DNA from 2 places in the Sporosarcina sp. Y1009 genome. Region 1 is predicted to be linked to the other one. Evidence: predicted binding sites of a transcription regulator. Region 1 holds the regulator's gene; the other holds the start of a gene.
The links. Region 1 encodes CtsR, which represses protease genes until heat stress. Its sites were predicted from a motif close to ATGGTCAATAAAGGTCAAACA; they were not measured.
Positions count from the first base shown of each region.

Region 2: clpP (ATP-dependent Clp endopeptidase proteolytic subunit ClpP) is a predicted target of CtsR. The motif match lies at 2,048-2,068, and genes of this name have one in related genera.

Region 1 is NZ_JBYHFO010000018.1:2,705-6,132, forward strand. It holds gene AC25Y1_RS16535 (hypothetical protein) at 1-637, shown strand, start outside; gene AC25Y1_RS16540 (CtsR family transcriptional regulator) at 919-1,386, shown strand; gene AC25Y1_RS16545 (UvrB/UvrC motif-containing protein) at 1,429-1,983, shown strand; gene mcsB (protein-arginine kinase McsB) at 1,973-3,049, shown strand; gene AC25Y1_RS16555 (ATP-dependent Clp protease ATP-binding subunit) at 3,165-3,428, shown strand, end outside.
Region 2 is NZ_JBYHFO010000010.1:52,519-55,946, forward strand. It holds gene whiA (DNA-binding protein WhiA) at 1-830, shown strand, start outside; gene AC25Y1_RS13015 (HPr family phosphocarrier protein) at 859-1,113, shown strand; gene clpP (ATP-dependent Clp endopeptidase proteolytic subunit ClpP) at 1,406-2,005, opposite strand; tRNA gene AC25Y1_RS13025 (tRNA-Arg) at 2,155-2,226, shown strand; gene AC25Y1_RS13030 (ABC transporter permease) at 2,598-3,428, shown strand, end outside.

The DNA of each region.
Region 1 (3,428 bases):
CGACGAAAATGGACATATGTATTACTTTACAGACTTTACAAGCCCGAAAGAAGGCGTCGATTCAATGCTCGGTTATGCGTTGACGGATGGTCGTACAGGAGAAGCAACATATTACACGGGTAATCTGGAAGAGTCTTATATGGATTCACAGGGTGCGCTGCAAATTATTGAGAAGAAGTTTATCGAAAAGAAATGGTCTGGCGAAATGCCGGTGCTCTATAACTTTTACGGTGAAGCGAGTTGGCTGACACCAGTTTTGGATTCTAATGGATTTTTGCAAAACTACTTTATCGTATCTGCTGCAAATCCAGAGATTTCAGTCCACGGGACAACACCAAATGAAGCGTTGAAATTGTATAAAACCGCAATTCAACGTGGCGGAAGTACGGTTGATGGCACTTCAAATGCTGAAGAAGCAAAAGCTGCGATCACGGTAGCCCGGGTATTTAAAGAGCGGGTGGGTGACTTTACATTAGTGTCGATTTTGGCAGATGACGGTCGAAATTTCCTCGTTTCTTCTGAGGTTGAACCACTTTCGATTTATATTCAAGAAGGTGACAAGCTCGCCATGACCTATTTAGATACAGGTGAACAATTTTTACCGGTAAGAGAATTGACCAATACTAGCGTAAATTAAGAAAAAATGGGGCTTCCTAATCATATTAGGAAGCTCTTTAATTTTTTGCACAATCTCTCCCTCATTCCGACGAACTTGCACGCTGCCCGAATTCCGATATATTTACTACGCCAACAGCCAATTTCCACACAATGTCTAAACTAGCAACCCATTCGCCGATACTGATTGAGATTCTTCCATTCAGGTGCGAATCAATTGCGAATCAGTAAATTCGGCTGTACAATCAAGTCAAAGATAGTCAAAGTCAATGCCTTATCAGACTTCATGAAAGAGGTGAGGACATGCGAAACATTTCTGATATTATTGAAGGATATTTAAAGAGGATTATCGAACAAGAACACAGTGGCATTATTGAGATTAAACGGGGAGAAGTTGCCGAAAAGTTTCAATGCGTGCCATCGCAAATAAATTATGTGATCAATACGCGATTTACAGCTGAACGTGGGTATGCCGTTGAGTCGAAACGAGGCGGTGGTGGGTATATTCGTATTTTTAGAGTTCGTCCGAATAACCGCAAGGACTTAATCGAACATATCCTTGCAGGTCTTGATGGCGGCGCTTCGCATACGATGGCATTAGATATTGTTTATCGGCTTATCGATGAAGAAGTCATCACTGAGCGCGAGTCTAGGCTGATTCTTGCGGCGGTAGATCGAACGACAATCCGCATTCCGCTTCCAGAACGAGACATCATTCGGGCACGTATTTTACGTGCGATGCTCATTACGCTTATTTATGAACAACTTTAGGTTAAACGATAAACCAAACTTTACCTATCGGAGGTGGACATTTTGATTTGTGAAAATTGTAAAGAACGGCCTGCATCCGTCATTATAAAAAAAGGGAATACAGGTGAATCTGTCGAACAACATTTATGTGAGAAGTGTGCTTTCCAATCACAAACATTTCACTTTGATCCTAACCAGGAACCATTATCTATTCAGCAATTTTTGTCACAATGGTTTGGAACAGCGGAGCCATTTAAAACAGAGCAACAAGCCCGTGTCAATCAATTTGATGGAATCGAATGTCCAGGATGTCAGTTAACGTTTTCAAAATTCCTTGACATTGGGAAATTTGGTTGTGCAACATGCTATGACACGTTTCGGCAACATCTTCCAAATGTCTTTGGTAAACTACATAGCGGTCATGCAACCCATACTGGGAAAATACCCGTTTCATTTAATCGAGTATATGCCATTAAGCGGAAAGTGGAAGAAGTCCGTGCGAAAATGCAAGATGCTGTAAAAGAAGAGCGATTTGAAGAAGCCGCTGCTTTACGCGATGAAGCCAATGAACTTCAAAAGCAACTTGCATATGGAGGTGAAGAACCCGATGTCGATTGAAAAATTCATACGGAATGCGGCAACTGGCTGGATGACTGCGCACGGTGAAAATTCGGATATTGTGCTTTCCACACGTATTCGATTGGCTCGAAATTTAAGGGGCTATCGTTTTCCTATCGCTGCAACTGACGAAGAAGCATTAGTGGTAGATAAGATTGTTTCGGGGACACTATTAGATATGAATGAGGAAGACTATACGTACTCGAGAATGTCTGACTTGCCTTCATTAGACCAAGAAGTACTCGTAGAGAAACACTTGGTCAGCCCGAATTTGACGGACCCTAATCGCCACGGTGCGGTCTTGTTGTCTTCTGATGAGTCAGTCAGTGTCATGGTCAATGAAGAAGACCATATTCGAATCCAGTGCATTTATCCAGGGCTACAACTAGAAGAAGCTTTCCGTCATGCCAATGAGGTGGACGATTTGCTTGAGAAAGACTTGCCGTATGCATTTGATGAGGAATTTGGGTACTTAACTAGTTGTCCCTCCAATACAGGAACAGGGATGCGTGCCTCTGTTATGATGCATTTGCCTGCATTGACGATTACAAAGCAAATCGACCGTATTATTCCAGCTATCGGACGTTTAGGTTTAGTTGTTCGGGGAAGTTACGGTGAAGGAAGCAAGGCGCTCGGCAATGTGTATCAAGTGTCCAATCAGGTTACACTTGGAAAAACCGAGCATGATATTTTAGAAGACCTTGGCAATATCACATCGCATCTACTAGCACATGAGCGAAAAGCAAGGCGTTTATTGCTAGAAAAATCTCAAATTGCGCTTGAAAATCGTTTGTTCCGCTCTTTGGGAACGCTTGTCTATTCGCGATTATTGCAAACGGGTGAAGCGGCTCGTTGTCTATCCGATGTACGACTTGGGATCGATTTGGGAATTATCAAAGATGTTGACATGTCAATTCTCAATGAATTAATGATCTTTATGCAACCGGGTTTTCTTCAGCAATTTGCGAATACAGAGTTAAACCAAGAAGAACGTGATATTTTCAGAGCTAAACTGTTTCGTGAACGGCTTGAAATTGTTGGGTCTAGGCACGACAGAGAAGAATAAACTATTATAAAGCTGGAAAATCATTACTGTCTTCAATAAAGAATTAGTGAATTACATTCAACTACCTATAAGGTAGTCGAATAGATTATATATAGTAGAAGGAGAGGACTGAATGATGATGTTTAATCGATTTACACAACGAGCACAAAAAGTGTTACAACTTGCCCAAGAAGAAGCGATTCGCATGAAACACGAGTCTATTGGCACTGAGCATATTTTGCTTGGACTTATTCGTGAGGGTGGGGGGATTGCGGCGAAAGCACTTGAAGCAATCGATGTCAGTTTTGTAACGATTGAAGAAGGTGTCGATAAGCTTGTCGGATCCGGCACAAAAGACGTTGGTCCTATCGTTCACTATACACCTCGTGCAAAAAAAGTT
Region 2 (3,428 bases), on a different contig from region 1:
AGTCTGTCAGCTTAGATGTTCAAACTGAAAATGCTGCAATTGCAAGACGCTTATATTCTAATTTAAGAAGTCTTTACCCCTATAAAATTGAATTGCTTGTTCGGAAAAAAATGCGGTTAAAGAAAAATAATGTGTACATTTGTCGAATCCGAGAAGGTGCAAAGCCACTCCTCAAAGATTTGCTGATTTTGAAGGGGACATTTGAATTCAAAAATGAAATATCCCAAGAATTAGTGGAGAAAAAATGCTGTAAACGCGCATATCTTCGTGGTGCATTTTTAGCAGGTGGCTCGGTAAATAATCCGAAAACGTCTTCGTACCATTTAGAGATATTTTCGATTTATAAAGAACATAGTGAAGCACTTGTTGACTTAATGAATGAATTTCACTTGAATGCAAAATCAATCGAACGTAAAAATGGCTATATTGCTTACTTAAAAGAAGCTGAAAAAATATCGGATTATCTTCGGATAGTGGGTGCTCACTCTGCGCTGATGGCATTTGAAGATATACGGATTCTGCGGGATATGCGTAATAGCGTCAATCGACTTGTTAATTGTGAAACGGCTAATATGAATAAAACAATTAGCGCAGCACAGCGACAGGTTGGAAATATCGAGTATATTCAAAAGACAATTGGTTTAAATCAACTCCCAGACAGGCTTCAAGAAATTGCACACCTTAGAGTTGAAAATCAAGATATCACTTTAAAAGAGCTTGGCGAACTCGTTACTGGTGCTACTGTAAGTAAATCTGGTGTTAATCACCGGTTAAGAAAAATAGAGGAAATCGCGGACAAACTTCGTAATGGAGAAATCGGCATTACGTAAAGTCACGTTATTAAAGGAGCAGACTAAGATGATGGAAAAAGTAGTAGTAGTAAAAATTAAGCCTGGTCTTCAAGCAAGACAAGCGGCATTATTTGTACAAGAAGCAAACCGTTATACTTCGGATATCTTTTTGAAAAAAGAAGATCGTCAAGTGAATGCGAAAAGCATTATGGGCATCATGAGTTTAGCGATTGCAAGAGGAACAAAAATTACCCTTATGGCAAAGGGTAGTGATGAAGAGAAAGCGCTTACGTCTCTTGCTGAACTTGTAGAAAATGAATAATGAAACGAAAACAACCGTCCATCGTGAATCACGAGAAACGGTTTTTGTTTTGGGGATTTGTGATTTCCTTTAGATGGATAACTTCTTGTGCGAGGCGTAATCATAGGAGAGGTCTTTATTTACTGAATTAAATAGCTAAAGCGTCACTTCGGTATAGGGGAAAGATCCCGACTTGCAAGCAAACTCATTTAAGTGCAAGCAAATTAATACGCCACAATATGTGTTCGAAAATCGTGCAATAAAAAAACTAGAGCATAAGAAATGCTCTAGTTATTTTTAGCTTGCTTAAATCTTATTTTGTTTTCTTCATATCGCTACGTGTAATAATATGATCAATTAGACCGTATTCTTTTGCACGTTCAGCTGTCATGAAGTTATCGCGTTCTGTGTCAGCACCAATTACTTCGATTGGCTGTCCTGTACGTTCAGCAAGGATTGTATTGAGTTTTTCACGAAGGAATAGAATCCGTTTCGCAGCAATCTCAATCTCAGTTGCTTGCCCTTGTGCACCACCCAGTGGTTGGTGAATCATAACTTCAGCATTTGGCAACGCATATCTTTTTCCTTTTGTACCTGCGGCAAGAAGGAATGCACCCATAGATGCGGACATACCAATACAAATTGTTTGGATATCCGGTTTTATGAACTGCATTGTATCGAAAATGGCCATACCTGCTGTAATGCTTCCGCCTGGACTATTAATGTAGATTGAAATGTCTTTATCAGGATCTTCTGCCTCAAGGAATAAAAGCTGAGCAACAAGCGAGTTGGCAACGTTATCGTCAATTGCACTTCCTAGCATGATAATGCGGTCTTTCAACAAACGGGAGTAGATATCATAAGCACGTTCCCCGCGGCTCGTTTGTTCAATAACTGTAGGTATTAACATAATAATTCCTCCTTAAATTCAACTGTACTTGTATCATAACATAGTATGGTCAATGAAGGTCAAATTTAACGCTCTACAAAAAGGTCTTGCTTTTCCATCTAATTACTAGTACAATTTATAATGTTGCAGTGAAATGCAGCAATGCTTGTTTTGTCCTCGTGGTGCAATGGATAGCACGTAAGCCTCCGAAGCTTAAAATGTGGGTTCGACTCCCGCCGAGGGCATAATATAATCATTCAAAGTACGCGTAAACGTTACCCTTTAACGTTTACGCGTACTTTTTTTACATTTATTTAATAGAATATTCAAAGTATACCACGCCTTTAGTTTCATTAGCCAATCTACGATCTCTCGAAATTGGTCATTCTCCTTTAAAAGCTGTACCACTCCCGTTTTTGCCATTTATCATCCACTAAAAATCTTATTATTTTAAAAAATGAATTGTGCAATTCAAATAAGTTTGATAGTCTTGTATAAACTACCAAAATGAGTTTATTTAATTTATTCTGAAACAAAAGAATATCAAAGTGTATATAGGAATGGAGTGTTTTTAATATCAGAAGTGTTCGGGTAGTTTGGTAAGGGGGAATGGTACATGGGGAAGTACATAGTTAAGCGGTTCCTTATGATGATTGCTACAATATTCATCATTTCAACATTAACATTTTTTTTAATGCATTCACTACCGGGCTCGCCGTTTGATGAAGAACGAACGTCAAATCCAACAATTCAAGCAAATCTTGAAAGTTTTTATAAGCTTGATCAACCGATTGGTGTGCAATACGTTCACTATTTAAAATCAATTGTTACATTCGATTTTGGACCATCGATTAAAAAACCGAATGAGACGGTGAACAGCCTTCTGGCCAGGGGTTTTCCCATTTCATTTGAACTCGGAATGATCACAATCCTAGTGGCTGTTATATCAGGAATTATATTAGGGACCTTGGCAGCACTCAAGCACAATGGACTTATTGATTATTTTGCGATGGCTTTCGCCGTTGTCGGGATATCTGTTCCGAACTTTGTACTTGCAACCTTACTTATTCAACAAGTGGCCGTAAACTGGGAACTGTTGCCGACAGCAACCTGGAGCAGTCCACTTCATATGATTTTACCAACATTAGCACTCGCAACTGGGCCGACTGCTATCATTGCAAGACTGACTCGAGCTAGCATGCTAGAGGTCCTTACACAAGATTATATTAAGATGGCCCGGGCAAAAGGCTTGTCGCCATTTCGAATTGTTGTACGACATGCGCTGAGAAATGCGCTTATGCCAGTAGTCACCATCATGGGGACGATGCTGGCGGGTATTTTAACTGGTACGTTTGTTATTGAACAAATTTTTGCGATACCGGGCATGGGAAAATATTTCGTCGAAAGTATAAATAACCGAGATTATCCAGTCATTATGGGATCGACA